One region of the Spirillospora sp. CA-108201 genome, then DNA from elsewhere that is predicted to be linked to it. Evidence: riboswitches for the same ligand, from Rfam matches in the RefSeq annotation. Region 1 holds a riboswitch; each other region holds the start of a gene.
The links. A riboswitch is a leader RNA that binds a small molecule or an ion and turns the genes downstream of it on or off. The one in region 1 is predicted to bind cyclic di-AMP.
Positions count from the first base shown of each region.

Region 2: linked by a shared signal. The riboswitch ahead of ACQEU6_RS25305 (NlpC/P60 family protein) and the one ahead of ACQEU6_RS02895 (CHAP domain-containing protein) in region 1 are both predicted to bind cyclic di-AMP.
Region 3: linked by a shared signal. The riboswitch ahead of ACQEU6_RS15270 (CHAP domain-containing protein) and the one ahead of ACQEU6_RS02895 (CHAP domain-containing protein) in region 1 are both predicted to bind cyclic di-AMP.
Region 4: linked by a shared signal. The riboswitch ahead of ACQEU6_RS36635 (NlpC/P60 family protein) and the one ahead of ACQEU6_RS02895 (CHAP domain-containing protein) in region 1 are both predicted to bind cyclic di-AMP.

Region 1 covers NZ_JBNJNE010000001.1:595,601-599,801, forward strand. Annotated here, with positions in the region: gene sigJ (RNA polymerase sigma factor SigJ) at 1-119, shown strand, start outside; gene ACQEU6_RS02890 (NAD-dependent epimerase/dehydratase family protein) at 201-1,136, shown strand; cyclic di-AMP (ydaO/yuaA leader) riboswitch at 1,685-1,850, shown strand; gene ACQEU6_RS02895 (CHAP domain-containing protein) at 1,865-2,554, shown strand; gene ACQEU6_RS02900 (hypothetical protein) at 2,745-3,485, shown strand; partial or broken gene ACQEU6_RS02905 (ATP-binding cassette domain-containing protein) at 3,851-4,144, shown strand.
Region 2 covers NZ_JBNJNE010000001.1:5,264,363-5,268,563, forward strand. Annotated here, with positions in the region: gene ACQEU6_RS25295 (DUF305 domain-containing protein) at 31-654, opposite strand; gene ACQEU6_RS25300 (DUF6153 family protein) at 732-1,160, opposite strand; gene ACQEU6_RS25305 (NlpC/P60 family protein) at 1,236-2,294, opposite strand; cyclic di-AMP (ydaO/yuaA leader) riboswitch at 2,298-2,443, opposite strand; gene ACQEU6_RS25310 (M56 family metallopeptidase) at 2,549-3,487, opposite strand; gene ACQEU6_RS25315 (BlaI/MecI/CopY family transcriptional regulator) at 3,484-3,861, opposite strand; gene ACQEU6_RS25320 (MMPL family transporter) at 3,866-4,201, opposite strand, start outside.
Region 3 covers NZ_JBNJNE010000001.1:3,134,053-3,138,253, forward strand. Annotated here, with positions in the region: gene ACQEU6_RS15265 (C40 family peptidase) at 1-759, shown strand, start outside; cyclic di-AMP (ydaO/yuaA leader) riboswitch at 1,256-1,454, shown strand; cyclic di-AMP (ydaO/yuaA leader) riboswitch at 1,573-1,741, shown strand; gene ACQEU6_RS15270 (CHAP domain-containing protein) at 1,751-2,587, shown strand; gene ACQEU6_RS15275 (hypothetical protein) at 2,627-3,892, shown strand; gene ACQEU6_RS15280 (M48 family metallopeptidase) at 3,889-4,201, shown strand, end outside.
Region 4 covers NZ_JBNJNE010000001.1:7,627,869-7,632,069, reverse strand. Annotated here, with positions in the region: gene ACQEU6_RS36640 (MFS transporter) at 1-1,178, opposite strand, end outside; cyclic di-AMP (ydaO/yuaA leader) riboswitch at 1,494-1,632, shown strand; gene ACQEU6_RS36635 (NlpC/P60 family protein) at 1,643-2,374, shown strand; gene hpnH (adenosyl-hopene transferase HpnH) at 2,448-3,452, opposite strand; gene shc (squalene--hopene cyclase) at 3,514-4,201, opposite strand, start outside.

The sequences.
Region 1 (4,201 bases):
TGGAGGTCACCGCCGGGGGCATCGCCGCCTGCCGCATCCAGGCAAACCCCGACAAGCTCGAACGCGCGACCGAGCACTGGGCGGCGACCGACCACAGGGAGCCCCTGTTCATGATGTGACGTCGATCACGTCGGTCTCCTGTCAGGAAACGGCGGGTCATCCGGTTCAAGGGGCGAATCCGAACCGGACAGGAGTCGACGATGAGAGTGCTGGTGGCAGGAGCGACCGGAGCGATGGGCAAGCAGCTGGTGCCGCGTCTGGTCGATGCGGGACATGAGGTGTTCGCCATGATTCGCAGCGAGTCGAACAAGGCCATGGCGTCACGGCTGGGCGCGGTGCCGGTCATCGCCGATGCGCTCGACCGCGCCGAGGTCGAGGCGGCCGTGCGCCAGGCCGCCCCGGATGTGATCGTTCACCAGTTGACCGCCATCGGGCACATCGACACGCGCCATTTCGAACGCAGCTTCGCAGCCACCGACCGGCTGCGGACCGAGGGCACCGACAACCTGCTCGCCGCCGCACGCGCCGCAGGGGTGCGGCGGGTGGTCGCCCAGAGCAACGGCGCGTTCACCTACGACCGGACCGGCGGGCCGGTCAAGAACGAGCAGGACCCCCTGGATCGCTCACCGGTCGGCCAGATGGCCTCGATGATCGCCGCGATCGAGCACCTGGAGAAGGCCGTGCTGGGCGCCGCCTGGACCGAAGGGGTCGTGCTGCGCTACGGCGCGTTCTACGGACCCGGCACATCGATGGCGCCGGGCTCCGCGCAGCTCGAGATGATCCGCAAGCGCACGTTCCCGGTCGTCGGCGACGGCGGCGGAGTGTGGTCGTTCATCCACATCGCCGACGCCGCCGAGGCCACGGTCGCAGCCGTGGAGAGCGGGGGCCGCGGTGTCTACAACATCGTCGATGACGACCCCGCCCCGGTCTCCGAATGGCTGCCGGAACTGGCGGCGATGCTGGGCGCGAAGAAGCCGATGCGCGTACCGCGGGTCGTCGGACGGCTGGCCGCCGGGCAGGCCGGCGTCGTGCTCATGACCGAACTGCGCGGCGCGTCCAACGCCAAGGCCAAGCGCGAACTGGGCTGGCACCCGGCACACCCCACCTGGCGCCAAGGCCTCCAGGTTGTGGAGTGACTCGCTGAGCGTCGTTCTCTCTGCCCGAAGAGCCGAACGCTCGTCGAAGGCCGTCCTTCCGGCAAGAAGGGCGGCCTTCGAGCACGGCTCGGGGGGTGGCCGGGGCGTTGTCCAGGTCGCGGCCGATGTCGTTGTGGGTCCCGGTCTGGGGGCTTCACCCCGGCCAGGTCCGCGACCTGCTCGATGCGGCCGGTCGCAGCGGGCCGGCCGTCGGCGGCAGCACCGGCCGTCCCCGGCCCGCGCTGATGGCTTTAAGGCGACGAGTCATGTCGTGCGCGGTTTTCAGGCGACCTCCGGGTGGTCGACTCCCTCTGGACGGAGGTCGCGGACCGGAAATCTTGAGGAAGTTTGACTGGGCCGCAGCCCTTGCGTTGAGGGGGTTTTGGGGAGTTTTTGCAGGTTGGCCGGGTCTTTGGGACGTGCTTGACGAAATATGGGATGGCTTGAACCTGTTGTGGGTGTGTGACCGACGGGGAAGCCCGTCCGGAGCGTCCGACCAGATCGTGAAGGGCGCATCGAGTCCCTGATCATCAGGACTGCCGATCAAGGCACGTCCTCCGCCGAGTCCGCAGAGCGCCGATCACGGCCGAGCGGAGCCGGGGACCCACCGAAACACCGGGGTGAATCCGCACTCCCGCCGTGCGCGGGGCCGCGGTAGGGCCACTTCCACGCCCGAACCCGACAGCTAACCCGGTAGGCGGACTGGAAGAACTCAGGAGAACCTTCGCATGACCGCTCGTACCTTTGACCTGACCAAGCGCATGGGCGCCCGCGCCGCGGCCGGCGCCGTCCTCTCCCTGGCAGGCGCGTTCGGCTTCGCCTCCCTGGCCCCGGCCGCCCAGGCGGACGCCAAGCCCGCCGACACCGCGCCCGTCGCCGCCGTGTCCAAGGCCGACGCCAACGGCGCCAAGGCCGTCGGCCAGAGCGCCCAGGCCGGCGCGTCCGCGCAGGACGTGATCAAGCTCGCCCGCACGCAGGTCGGCATCCACGAGGACGCCTCGGGCAACAGCAAGTTCAACGACTGGTACATCGGCTCGTCGCTGGGCGAGCTGAACGCCCACCGCATCGGCGCCAAGAGCGCCTCGGTCTACAAGGGCCAGTCCTGGTGCGACATGTTCGTGTCCTGGCTGGGCCAGCACACCGGCACCAAGGGCATGGGCGCCGACGCCTACACCGTCAGCCACGCCAAGTGGTTCAAGAAGACCGGCCGTTTCGGCGAGACCCCGAAGCCCGGCGCCGTGGTCTTCTTCGCCTGGAGCGGCGGCGGCATCAAGGGCGTCGAGCACGTCGGCATCGTCGTGAAGGACAACCACGACGGCACCATCAACACCATCGAGGGCAACACCGGTGACGCGGTGAAGCAGAGGGTCCGCGACACCTCCACCGTCGCCGGCTACGGCTACCCCGAGTACCGGTGAGCCCGGGCCGCTGAGCGGCCCCTCACCCCGCACCGTCCAGCGGTGCACCCCCCTTCTCCATCCCCCGCCCGATCACACCCACGTCGCTAGCGCGCCACGTGCCGTGCGCCGGACTCGTCATGCCCGAACGGCGAGTCCTCCACGCCCGAAGGCCGTGACCCGGCGCCGGACCACCGAGCAAAGGATGAACATGCAGAAGCGAGCCATCGACACCGCCCTGATCGGTACCGCCCTCGCAGGCGTGCTGGTCGCGGGCGTGGCCGGGACCGCCCATGGGGCCTCGGCGGACGAGCCGACCGCGCACAGGCTCACCGCGCAGCAGGTCAGCGCGCAGCAGGTCACGGGGCACAAGGCCACCAGGCAGCAGCTGACCGGACGCGAGGTCATCGAGCAGCAGGTGACCGGGCACAAGATCACCGGGCAGCGGCTGACCGAGCACAAGATCACTGGCCAGCAGGCGGCCGGGCAGCAGGCGACCGGGTCGCAGGACGCGAAGGCCTCCCGCCACATCCCCGCCAAGCCCGCGAAGAAGGGCCCGAAGGCCCTGATCAGCGGCAAGACGAAGGCGTCCTACTTCTGGGACGACGGGTCCGGAGTGAACGGCGACACCGGCGCCCCGGCGGGCGGCAAGCCGATGCAGAAGGGCCTGTTCGCCAGCCCGAGCTGGCCCATGCACACCAAGGTCAAGGTCAGCTACAAGGGCCGCAGCGTCACCGGCTTCGTCGGCGACCGCGGGCCGGGCGAGCCGTCGCACCGCGGCGTCATGCTCGACCTCGACACCTACACCTTCCGCCACCTGGTGGACGGCAAGAAGCCGAGCAGCAAGTACAACACGGGCACCTCGGCGGGCCACCTGAAGGGCGTCAAGTACGAGGTCCTGTCCTGGGGCCACGGCGCCGGCAAGAAGGGCGCCCCGAAGCCCCTCGGCTGAGCGGACCCGTCCAGGTGATCCCCTCCTGGCCTGACCACAGACCCCGCTCCCGTCCTCGGACGGGAGCGGGGTCTGTCACGTCCGGGGCAGGAAGGGCGGACAGCGCCGTAGCCGCCGGCGGACTGTCGCGGCGCCGCCGTCTTTCGCGCCGGGATGTGCTGCCGGGCGTGGTGTGAAGACGCGCGCCGTGCCCCCTTGTCGCCGTGGCGGGGGTGGCCTTACAGTGCAGTCTACTGTTTTATAGACCGAGTGGTATGTAAAACGTCTGCCGCAGTTACAGGAGGTCAGACGGTGCCGGTGCAGTCGCCCCCACGTTCTGCTCGATCGGCTCCCGGAAGCCCGCCCCGGGCGGATCGGAGGTCCTGATGCTCGATATCGACCGGCTTGTCATCACCTACGGGGTGCGCGAACCGCTGATCAAAGAGGTGTCCCTGCAGGTCGGCGACGATGGTGTGGTCGCGCTCCTGGGCAGCAACGGAGCGGGCAAGACAACGCTGATGCGAGCGATCTCCGGAACGCTGCCGCTGTACGGCGGGGCGGTGCGGACCGGATCCATTCGTTTTCTCGACCGGCCTGTCGAGAGGTCGAACCCGGCGGCGATCGTCCGGAGCGGACTCGTCCAGGTGCCGGAAGGACGGCACGTCTTCGCGGCGCTGAGCGTCGCCAGAGAATCTGGCCGCCGGTGCCCTCCCCGTCCGCTCGCGGACGGAACGCGA
Region 2 (4,201 bases), 4.7 Mb from region 1:
GCGACCCCGCCCGCCTGCTCCGGCCGGGCGCTACTGCTTCAGCAGGGTCTTCATCTTGGTGATCTCGGCGGTCTGCGAGGAGATGATGGTCGCCGCCATCCGCTTGGCCGGCGGGAACCGTCCGGTGGACTGCTCGGCCTTGGCCATCGCCACGGCGCCCTCGTGATGCTCGATCATCATCCGCAGGAACGCCTTGTCGAACGCCTCGCCCTTGGCCGCTTCCAGTTCCTCCATGTCCTTCTCGCTCATCATGCCGTCCGTGCCGCCGTGGTGCATGCCGCCCATCCCGGTCGTGCCGGGCGAGGGGACCGGGGCGCCCCAGCTCTTCAGCCAGGCGCCGAGCTGCTGGATCTCCGGTTCCTGCGCCTTCCTGATGGCGGCGGCCAGGGCCTTCACGTCCGCGGACGAGGCGCGGGTGGCGGCGAGGCCGGCCATCTCGACCGCCTGCCGGTGATGCGGGATCATCATCTGCGCGAACATGACGTCCTGGCCGTTGTGCGATCCGGCCTGCGCGCCGCCCGGCGCCGCCGAGTGGGCGGGCATGGAGTGAGCAGGCATGGAGTGGGCGGGCGAGCCGCCGTTGTCGTCGTCGCCGCACGCGGCCAGCGCGATCGCCAGGGCCGGGACGGTGAGGAGCGCGAACGCTCGCTTCATGGTGGTGGGCCTTCCGTGTCGAGTGCTGTGATCGGTGGTCGGCGGCGGCGCCCGGTCTCCGGGCGCCGCCGGACCTGTCACAGCCTCAGCACGCTCAGCCTGTGCAGGGACGGGCGCGGCGGCGGCCGTCCGACCGGCGGGATCCGCACCCGCGCCGGCCTCGACACGGCCGCCGGCGGCGACCTCCGCAGGCGCAGCACCAGGAGGGCCCCGGCGAGCGCGAGCGCGAGCAGCGTGAGCATGGCCAGGCAGACCTGGCCGCCGGGGTGGTCCGGATGGCGGTCGGAGTGATGACCGCCGGGCCGGTCGCCCGGGGGCCGGTGATGCCCCGCCATCGCGTCGGCGGCTGGGTCCGCGTACCCGGCGGCCGTGGACGTCAGCGGAAGACCGCTCATCCCGGCCGGGCTCGACGTGGCCTGGAAGCCGTGCATCGCCAGCAGGCCGAGCAGCACGAACAGGCCGGACGCCAGGTGGAGGACGGTGCGGCCGCCGACGTTCCTTCTCATCCCGAGCCAGGGTAGCGAAGAGTGACCGGCGGCCACCGGTCGGTCACCGGGTCGCGGGGGTCAGGCGACACGGGGTCAGGCGACACGGACTCCGCCGGCGAAGGGGCGGCCGGCGATGGGGGCGATCTTGACGACGTCGCCGGTCTGCGGCGCGTGGACCATGTTGCCGTTGCCGATGTACATGCCCATGTGGTGCAGGTCGCTGTGGAAGAACACCAGGTCGCCGGGCTTGAGCTGGCTCATGCTCACGTGGGTCCCGGCGTTGTACTGGCTGCCGGTGTAGTGGCCGAGGGTGATGCCGACCTGCGCGTAGGCGTACAGGGTCAGGCCGGAGCAGTCGAAGCCCTTGATGTTGGCGCCCTGCGCGGTGCCGTAGCTAGGGCCGGACGCGTTGCCGCCGCCCCAGGAGTAGGGCACGCCCTGCTGGGCCAGGGCGGCCCGGACGGCCGTCATCGCCTTGGCCGAGGCCCCTCCGGAGCTGAGGTTGGGGATGGAGCCGGGCCGCGCGCCGGCGGTCTTGAAGGTGCCGAGCTGCTTCTCGACCTTCTTCAGTTTGATCTGGAGTTCCCGGCGCTTCTTCTTCGCCTCGCCGGTGAGCGCGCGCACCTGGGCGGCGCGCTGCTCGGCGGCCTTGCGGGACCGGTCGGCGCCCTGCATCACCTGGAGCATCTGCGTGATGCGGATGTCGTTCTGCTTGGCGAAGTAGTTGAGGGTGGCCGACTGGTCCAGGACGGCCTGCGGGTCGGAGGACGAGGCGAAGGAGATCGCCGGGTCCGCGGGGCCGTTCTTGTAGCTGTCGGCGGCGATCTTCGCCATGCGCTCGCGCGCCTCGTCCAGCGCCTTCTGCTGGCGCAGTGCGCTGCTCTTGGCCGTCTTCGCGGCGTGCTCGGCCTGCTTGAGGCGTTCGCGCAGCCCGTTGTACTGCTCGCTGAGCTTCTCGGCCTCGTCGGCGAGCTTCTCCTGCTGCGCGGTGAGCTGCTTGCGCGTCGGCTTGGGCTCGGCGTGCGCGGGCGCGGGCGCGAGAAGCCCGGCGGACAGCGCGAGGGCGACCGTCCATGCCGTGACACCGCCGGGCCGGCCGGTGCGGATCCTGCGGCGGGCTGTCGTTCGGGTGCCGGCAGCTCGTCGCTGCATGCGGTGTCCTCTCCTGTACCGCCTACCGGGTCAGCTGACGGGTTCGGGCCGGAGTCGCCCTACCGTCCCGTCGGGACGGATTCACCCCTGAAGATCGGGTCCCCGGTTCCCCGGACGGAGCCGTCCGCGGGATTCGGCGCGGTCGCCGGCCGTCCCCGGCGGGGACGTCGGACCGTGACCTCCTACGGAGCGTAGGAGGTTTGCGGACGGTTCGCCACCGGAGCGGAAGATTTCCCCAAAAGCCACATTCTGCCTCAGCACATCGCGGCGAGCTCGGCGACCGCCACGGCCCCCGCCAGGAGCGGCGCGGCGACCGCGGCCACCACGAACAGGCCCGCCGCGAGCCGGACGGCGCGGCGCGGCCTCACCTGAGCGTCACCCTCCAGCCGCAGCACCCGCTCCATCAGCGCACCGGCGGCCGGCGCGCCCGCCGCCCCGAGCGCCCCCGCGACGGCGGGCGCCGCCGAAAGCCGGCACAGCGCGCCGACCAGCGGCTTCCTGCCGTGGGCGCGGACCGCGGCGTCGTCCGCGGCCATCTCCAGCAGCAGCGGCAGCCGCGCCTTGGCGCGCCGGACGGTCGGCAGCCACGGCAGCATGGCGTGGACCAGGTCCAGGGCCAGCAGGAGCACGTGGTGGCGCTGGCGCAGATGCGCCCGCTCGTGCGCCAGGACGGCGCCGAGCTCCTCGGCGCTGAGCGCCTTCTGGGCCCCGGTGCTGACCACGATCGCGCGGTGCCGGGACGGCAGCGAGTACGCCACGGGCACGGGGTGGTCGAGGACGAGGACGTCCGGATGGCGGCGGTCCTCGCGGGCGACCAGCCGCAGGATCTCCCGGTGCCGGCGGCGGTGGCGCACGGCCCGGCCGAGCCTCGGCAGCCCGCGGGCGAGCACGCTGGCGCACGCCGCCGCGAGGACGGCGGTCGCGGCGGCCGCGGCGGCGGTGGCGGGCCGGCCGTGATGGGGCAGGCAGTCGCGCAGCCGGGACAGGAATCCGTGGCCCGGCCCCGGCGGCGCGAGCAGCGCCGCCGCCGCGATCCCCGCCGCGGCGATGAACGTCCCGGCGAGGGCGGCCGCCCAGCAGGCGACGGCCGTCCCCGGGCCGACGGCCGAGCGCCGGAGCAGGTCCAGGGCGGGCCCGGCCGCGCACCCCAGCAGGACCGCCGAGACGGCCAGGGCCGCCACCAGGAGGATCACGGCTCTTCCCCGGCGGTGCGCCGCCGCAGCGCGTCCAGGAGGTGCCGGGCGTCCTCCGGCGGGACGCTCTCGGCGAACCGCGCCAGGATGGCGCCGTGGTCCGCGGCCTCGCTCAACGCGTCCATCATGAGCTCGACCGCGTACTCCTCCCGCGGCCGCGTCGGGCTGTAGCGGAAGGCCGTGCCGTCCTGCGTGCGCCGGAGGAGGCCCTTCTGCGCCAGTCGTTCTGCCACGGTCTGCACGGTGTTGTAGGCGAGCGGCTTCTCCGCGTTCTCGTTCAGCTCGGCCAGCAGTTCGCGGACGCGCAGGGGACGGGGCGCCGCCCAGAGCACGTCCATGATGGAGCGTTCGAGCGATCCTCCGAGTGCGGACACGCGGTCACCTCCGTCCCGCCCACATTGTGCCGGACGCCTCCCCCGAACCGGCCTCCTGGAGCCGGGTCTCTCCAGCGTGGGCGGGCCCGCGGCGCCAGGGCGTCCACCAGTTGGCCCGGCCGCACAGCTCCATCACCGCGGGGACGAGGACCATCCGGACGACGGTGGCGTCGACGAGCACGGCGACGGCCATGCCGAGGCCGATCTGCTTGACCGACACGTCGGGGCCGAGCAGGGACGTCGAGAACACGGCGATCATGATGGCGGCCGCGGCGGTGATGACCCTGGCGGTGCCCGCCAGCCCGCGGGTGACGGCCGTCCGGGTGTCGCCGGTGCGCTC
Region 3 (4,201 bases), 2.5 Mb from region 1:
GAGCAGGCCAGCTTCGAGGAGCAGCGGTCCAAGATCGCTCAGATGGCGGCCACCGCCTACAAGAACGGTGACTCGGCCGATGTCACCGGCTTTGTCGGCAGCAAGGACCCGCAGTCGATCCTCGACCAGGCGGCCGTCTTCTCGCACCTGTCGCAGGAGCGCAGCTCCCAGCTCACCCAGTTCCTCGCGACCGCCCAGCGGCTCCGCCGCGAGCAGTCCCAGGCGAAGTCCTCCTACGACGAGGTGAAGTCGAAGCAGGACGAGCTGAAGAAGCAGAAGCTGGAACTCGACAAGCAGGTGAAGAAGCAGAAGACGCTCGTGCGCCGGCTCAGCCCGCGCACGCCGTCGGGCTCTAGCCCGGGCGGCGGTACCGGCGGCACCTACAACGGGCCGGCCAGCGGTCCGGCCCGCACGGCGCTCAACTTCGCCTACGCCCAGCTCGGCAAGCCCTACTCCTACGGCGCCGAGGGCCCGAGCTCCTACGACTGCTCCGGCCTGACCATGAAGGCCTGGGCCGCCGCGGGCGTCGGCATCACCCGCACCACCAACACCCAGTACGCCTACACCAACAGCAAGCGGGTCGCCTGGAACAACCTGCAGCCCGGCGATCTGGTGTTCTTCAGCAACCTCGGCCACGTCGGCCTTTACGTGGGCGGCGGCAAGATGATCCACGCCCCGCACACCGGCGACGTCGTCAAGATCAGCGACATCGGCAGCGGCTACTACAAGGACAACTTCTACGGCGCCGGGCGCCCCTGACGCACCGCCCTGACACCCGCGCCCCGCGGGCGTGACGGGGCCTCATCGACAACGGACCAGGCTTGACCTGGTCCGTTGTTGATTTTGGGGGGGTTTGCCTTCTTTTGGGGTTTTGGTACCTTGTCACCACCCACGGCGCCCTCCAGACGCCGCGGCCCCGCGGCGCCCACCAGGCGCCCCGGCCCCACGCGGCGCATCCAGCACCCGCGTGACGGCGGCGCGATCCACGCGCCGCTCCCCCCAGGGCGGCACGCCCCACGTGCCGCCCCGCGGCGCCCGAAGGCGCCGCACGGTCTCGACGCAGACCCGGCCGACCCCGTTCCACCGTGCGCACGCCGCAGCGTGCATGGCGCTGAGTGCGCAGCAGCGGTGGCCTACGCGGGGCAGGCCCCGGACGGCCCCGGAGACGGGCCGCCGTCCGCCCACAACATCAGGCGCCGCTCGTTCGCACGCGGGAGACAGGTCCCGTGCCGGGCCCCATCTCGCCCCCAGGATCGCAGCGGCAGCGCCGAATCCGCCTCAGCGCGGAACCGGGGACCCATATCCGCCGGAGTCCGGAGAACGTCTCCGGACGGGCATTCCGGCACCCGGGGTGAATCGGCGCGTCTCTCCCGGCAGTCCGGCGAGAGCCGCCGTAGGGCCACTTCCACGCCCGAACCCGTCAGCTAACCCGGTAGGCGTCTGGAAGACAAGGAGAGAATCCCGCAGCGTTACCTGGGGCGTGGCCGCCACGCGGTCACGCCCCCACCCTCTCACTCCGCGGGCGCCTGCGCCCGCCGAGATTCCCCATCCGAACCGGCGTGCCCGCCCCCGGGCACGTCACCGCCGAATCCGCGGACCGCCGTGCGCTTGCGCGACCGTCGCGGAACCGGGGACCCACTGTGTCCTTTCGGGGTGAATCGGCCTGCCTTCGCGCGGCCGTAGGGCGGCTTCCACGCCCGAACCCGTCAGCTAACCCGGTAGGCGGCATGGAAGTCGAGGAGATCCCCCCGTGCCACGCGCGCACTGCAAGAAGTCCTCCGGCAGGCATCGCAAGCCGAACCCCTTCTCCCTCACGTGGCGGACGACCGGCGGCGTGGTCGTCGGCGCCGCCGTGCTCGGCACCGCCGCGGCCACCGCGCAGGCGTCGGTCCTGCCGTTCGGCTCCGCCCCGGTGAGGTCCGCCGCCGCGGCCGACCTCGCCCCCGGTCTGGCGGCGTACGGCGACCCGTCCAGGCGCACGTCCGGGCGCCCGTCCGAGGACGAGCCCGGGACCACCGGTTCGCCGGCCCCGGCGAGCGGGCGGGACCGGCCCGGGCGGCCGCGGGCGAAGGCCTCCGGGAAGCCGGCCGCGAAGTCGCGGCCCACCGCCGCGCAGGCCATCGACCTCGCCCGCTCGCAGGTGGGCATCGAGGAGAACGGCGGCGGCGAGACCAAGTTCCAGGAGTGGTACATGGCCACGTCCCGCGCGCGGGAGACGCTCGCGCGCGACGGCGGCTCCCTCGACGGCTACGGCGACGCGAACTGGTGCGACATGTTCGTCTCCTGGGTCGGCGAGCAGATCGGCTTCAGCGACCAGGTCGGCAGCGACGCCTGGACGATCGCCCACGCCCGCTGGTTCCAGGAGCACGGCCGCTGGGGCACCGAGCCGAGGCCGGGCGCGATCGTCTTCTTCGCGTGGGACGGCGGCGAGTCCCTCGACGACATCCAGCACGTCGGCATGGTGATCAAGAAGGTCGACGACGGGACGATCGAGACCGTCGAGGGCAACACCGACAACGCCGTCCGCGTGAAGGAACGTTCCACAGACGTCGTGGTCGGCTACGGCTACCCGGACTACCGGTCGTGACGGCGCCTCCCGCCCCGCGCCCTGCATAGGATCGCGGCCATGGAGGAAGGCCCCGGGCAGGACGCCCCCGTGACGCGGCGCAGGGCCCTCGCCCTCGGCGCGGGCGGGGCCGCCGTCCTCCTCGCCGGAGGCGCCGGCCTGGCCGGCTCGCGCTCCGGCGGCGGGGCGGCGGACGCCGGCGCCCCCGCCTCCCGGGCCGCCGGGACGTTCAGCCCGGACGCGGCCGCCGCCGTTCTCGCCAACCGCGCCCGCGCCGTCCGCGACGGCGACCGCACGGCGTTCCTCGCCACGGTGGGCCACGCCCCCGCCGCCTTCCAGGACTCCCAGTCCCGCGTGTACGGGAACCTCCGGAAGCTCCCCCTGGAAGGCTGGCGGGAGCGCATCGCCGGCACCGAGGCCGTGGACGGCGCGACCGCCGTCGTCCGCGTCGAGGTGCGCTACAGGCTGCGCGGATTCGACCGGGGCCACGTCGCCCGCACCCGCTACCTCACGCTGGCCCCGAGGGGCGGGGCGTGGACGATCGTCGGCGACGGGACGTCCCGCGGCCTCGCCGACGACACCGACATCTGGGACTGCGGCCCCCTCGCGGTGGTGAGGGGCCGCGCCGGGCTCGTCGTCGGCGACGGCGCCGGGCTCGACGGCATCGCCGAGCGGCTGGACGCGGCCGTCCCGGTCGTCACGTCCGTGGTAGGCAAGGCGTGGGCGCAGCGGGTCGTCGCGCTCGTCCCCGCCGACGCGACCGTGGCCTCCGCGCTCGCCGGCCCCGCGCAGAGCCTCGGCCAGATCGCCGCGCTCGCCACCGTCGCCCCGTCCGCCGGGGGCGGCCGCGGCGAGGACCGCGTCATCGTCTCCCCCGGCACCTTCGGCCGCCTCAACGAGCTGGGCCGCGACGTCGTCCTCACCCACGAGCTGACCCACGTCGCCACGGGCGGCGCCCGCGACCGGCGCACCCCGCTGTGGCTGATCGAGGGCTTCGCCGACTACGTCGGCTACCGGCGCGTCAAGATCAGCGCCCGGTCGGCGGCGGGCGAGCTGCGCAGCGAGGTCTCCGCCGGCCGCGCGCCGTCCGCGCTGCCCGCCGCGGCCGCGTTCGCCGGCGGCTCCCCCCGCCTCTCCCAGGCCTACCAGGAGGCCTGGCTCGCCTGCCGGATGGTCGCCGACCGGTACGGTGAGGCGGCGCTGGTGCGGCTCTACCGGGCCGCCGGGCGCGCCCCGGAGGCCGCGGCGCTGCGCGACGTGCTCGGCCTCACGCGGGAGCGCTTCACCGCACTGTGGCGCGACTACGTGAAGGAGGAGCTCGCATGAGCGAGGCGGAGACCGACGAGGGCCGCTCCGGGGGCGCCGCCGCCGGGACGCCCGGCGCCGCCCCCGCGCGGCGGCCCCGGATCGCCGCCGCCGTCACCGCCGCCGTGCTCTTCGCCGGGGTCGCTGCCGTCCTCGCGAGGACCACGCCGTGGAACCCGCTGCCCGGGCACGTCCCCGGCGGGCGGGTGACGCCCGATCCCGCGCTGGACTTCACCCCCGCGGAGATCGCGCGCTCCAAGGCGTTCGACTCGGCCGTCAACCCGCCCGCCTACACCGGGCTCCTGGTCGGCCTCGCCCTGGTCCTGCTAC
Region 4 (4,201 bases), 7.0 Mb from region 1:
AGCGAGAACGCCGGCGGGAACGCGGCGCCCATGCCGAGCCCGAGCAGGACCTCGACCGGGACGACGGCGGTGGCGTAGCCGCTGCCCGCGTCGAGCCGGGTCAGGACGGCCAGCCCGGCCGCGGCCGTGAGCAGGCCGCCGGCGATCAGCAGCCGGGCGGGCACCCGCCGGATGAGCACGGCGCCGACCAGGTAGCCGCTCGCGGAGTTCGCGACGGCCATCGGCAGGAACGCCAGCCCGGTGCGCATCGGCGAGAAGTGCGCCACCACCTGGAGGTAGTAGGTGAGCGTGAGGAAGACCCCGAAGGCGCCGACGACCGCGGTGGCCACCGCGAGGTAGGCGCCGGCCCGGTCGCGGTCGGCGAGGATCCGCAGCGGCAGCAGCGGCGCGCCGTGCCCGGCCTGGCGCGCGACGAACAGGGCGAGCGCCAGGACGCCGATCGCGAGGGGCGCGAGGGTCTGCCAGGCGTCCCAGCCGTGCGGGGCGGCCTGGCCGGCGCCGTACACGACGGCCGCCAGGCCGCCGGTGACGAGGACGGCCGAGATCCAGTCGAGGCGCGACCCGGGGAAGCCCGGCGGCGCCGGCAGGACGATCCGTCCCGCCACCGACGCGGCGGCGGCGATCGCCACGTTGACGTAGAGGCACCAGCGCCAGTCGGCGTACTGGGTCAGCGCGCCGCCGAGCAGCAGCCCGACGGCGGCGCCGCTGCTCGCCACGGCGCCGTACACGCCGAACGCCTTCGCGCGCTCCTTGGGTTCGGTGAAGGTGACGGCCAGCAGGGACAGGGCCGTGGGCGCGAGCAGCGCGGCGAACGCCCCCTGGAGGGCGCGCCCGACCACGAGGACCCCGAAGCCCGGCGCGGCCCCGGCGATCATCGAGGCGACCGCGAACCCGGCCAGCCCGGCCAGGAAGCTGCGGCGCCGCCCGACCAGGTCGGCGATCCGGCCGCCGAGCAGGAGCAGCCCGGCGAAGGACAGGGTGTAGGCGGTGATCATCCACTGCCGGTCGGCGTCGCCGAAGCCGAGCGCGTGCTGAGCCGTCGGCAGCGCGATGTTCACGATCGTGGCGTCGAGGGCGATCATCAGCTGCGCGACGGCGATGACGACCAGCGCCGCCCAGCGCCGGTTCGGGGCGCCCGCGTACGGGCCGGACGCGGTCCGCGCCGTGATGGCGGTCATGGAGCCCACCTCCCGGTAAATGAAGGATTCTCCTCCGGATAATAACTGGAGGTTTCTTCTCCGTCTAGTGACGGATCGAGTCTCGTTCGCCGACCGGACGCCCCGCACCGGCGGCTCGCACGACGGCCGACAGGGCACTGAGCTGCGGAAATCGAGATGCGTGACCTTGCCGTTTCTTTACGATTTCAGTAACTTTGCCCCTTCAAGACGTCTTCCAGGCGTTTTGTCCCACATGGTGGGGCGGGGTTCCCACCCCGCGACAAGGCCCGAGACGCGACGTCGATCGGGTCCCACATCGTCAGCGCCGCTGTCCCCCAGCGGCACCCGCCGAGTCCGCCATGGCGCGGAGCCGGGGACCCAACCCGCACTGGGGTGAATCGGCCTGCTCAGGCCGTAGGGCGACTTCCACGTCCGAACCCGTCAGCTAACCCGGTAGGCGGCACATGGAAGCAAGGAGCCCCCCTGTGAAAGGCAAGCAACCGAAAGGCGAGCACGGCAAGTGGTCGCGCGTTCTGCGACCGACCCCCTGGGCCACGGTCACGCTGACGGGTCTCGCCGTCTTCGGCGTGACGGCGGCCGTGCCGACGGCCTTGCAGCACGCGTCCACCGAGACGGTCGCCGCCGTCCAGACCGTGCCGCAGCAGCGGACCGCGCCGCAGCAGGCCGCGCCGCAGGAGCAGACCAGAGCGCAGGTCCAGGTCCAGAAGGACTACATGGCGCCGGTGAAGGCCGCGCCGTCGACGAAGAGCAAGCCCAAGAAGCAGGCCGCGGAATCCAAGTCGGACGAGCGGTCCAAGGTCATCGCGCGGGCCAGGACCTGGCATCCGCACACCGGCGAGCGGGTCCCCTACAGCCAGACCAGCACGCACAACGGCTACCGCACCGACTGCTCGGGATTCGTGTCCATGGCGCTGGGGCTGCCCAAGCCCGGGCCGAACACCGTGGGCCTCACCTCGTCGCGGTACACCGAGCGCATCAAGATGTCCGAGTTGAAGAAGGGCGACCTCGTCATGGACGCCCTCGGCAGCAACACCACCCGGCACGTCGTCATCTTCGAGAAGTGGGCCGACAAGAAGCACTCGTCGTACTGGGCCTACGAGCAGCGCGGCCGGTACGGAACCGACCACCGGACGCTCGACTACGGGCTTTCCTCGGGCGACGAGTACAAGGCGTACCGCCCGACGTCCCTCAAGTAGGCCGCCCCTGAAAGACGCCCGGCACCGGCGGATCGCCGGTGCCGGGCAGAACGGGTCGTGAGGCGGGACGGGATCAGACCGATCGGACGGCCCGCAGCGACTCCTTCAGGGAACCGAGGGTCGAGAAGACCGCCGTGGGCTCGTAGCCGCAGTGGGCCATGCAGTTGGCGCACCGGGAGTCGCGGCCTCGTCCGTAGGAGTCCCAGTCGGTCTCGTCCAGGAGTTCCTGGTAGGTCTGCGCGTAGCCGTCCGACATCAGGTAGCAGGGACGCTGCCAGCCGAAGAGGGAGTAGGACGGGATCGCCCAGGCCGTGCAGGGGAAGTCGACCTTGCCTTCCAGGAAGTCCAGGAACAGGGGCGAGTGGTTGAAGCGCCACCGCTTGCGGTTGCCGTCCCCGAACGCCTTGCGGAAGAGCTCCCGCGTCTCCTGGACGCCGAGGAAGTGCTCCTGGTCGGGCGCCTTGTCGTAGGCGTAGCCGGGCGAGATCATCATCTCGTCGACCCCGAGGTCGTCGTTGAGGTAGTTCAGGACGTCGATGACGGTCTGCGGCGTGTCCGTGTTGAAGATCGTCGTGTTGGTCGTGACGCGGAACCCCCGCCGCCGGCACTCCTCGATGGCGGCGACGGCGTCGTCGAACACGCCCTCCTTGCAGACGGACTCGTCGTGGCGTTCCCGCAGCCCGTCGATGTGCACCGCCCACGCGAAGTACGGCGACGGCGTGAACCTGTCGAGCTTCTTCGGGATGAGCAGCGCGTTCGTGCACAGGAAGACGAACTTCTTGCGCCTGACGAGCTCGTTCACCAGCTCGTCGATCTGCGGGTGCATGAGCGGCTCGCCGCCCGCGATGGAGACCATCGGCGCGCCGCACTCCTCGATGGCGGCGAGGGCCTGCTCGACCGGCATGCGCCTCTTCAGCACGTCGTGCGGGTGCTGGATCTTCCCGCAGCCGGCGCAGGCGAGGTTGCAGGCGAACAGGGGCTCCAGCTCGACGATGAGCGGGAACTTCTCCCGGCGGCGCAGCTTGTTGCGCAGGATGTAGCCGCCGATGCGAAGGCTCTGGCGGAGCGGCATGCTCATGGTGTCCGGACCTCCTTGTGCAGGGTGGACTCGGTGGTCTCCGCAGGACCGCGCGCCCGCCTCATGCCGCGCCGTCCAGGTAGCGGCCGAGGGCGCTGACGGGGAACACCAGCCGGTACAGGTGGTAGTTGATGTAGAAGTCGCCGGGGAAGCCGGTGCCGGTGAAGTGGTCCTCGTCCCAGGTGCCGTCCGGCCGCTGGTGGTCGACGAGCCACCGCACGCCGGCCTCCACGGCCGGGGTGCGCTCGCCCGCGGCGAGCAGCGCCAGCAGCGCCCAGGCCGTCTGCGACGGGGTGGACTCCCCCCGCCCGACCCACGCGGGGTCGTCGTAGGAGCGCAGGTCCTCGCCCCAGCCCCCGTCGGGGTTCTGGTGGTCCTCCAGCCAGACCACGGCGCGCCGGACGGCGGGCTTGCCGGGACCGACCCCGGCCGCGACGAGCGCGGGCACCACGCCGCCCGTCCCGTAGACGTGGTTCGCCCCCCAGCGCCCGAACCACGAGCCGTCCGCCTCCTGCGCCCGGAGCAGCCACACGACGGCGCGCCTGACCATGGCCGACTCCGCGAGGCCCTCCTTCGACAGCGCCTCGACGACATGGGCGGTGACGTCGGCGGACGGCGGGTCGATGACGGCGCCGAAGTCGCAGAAGGGCAGTTTGGTGCACAGCTCGCGGGTGTTGTCGGCGTCGAAGGCGCCGAAGCCGCCGTCGCGCGACGCCATCCCCTCCAGCCATCGGACGGCCCGCCTGATC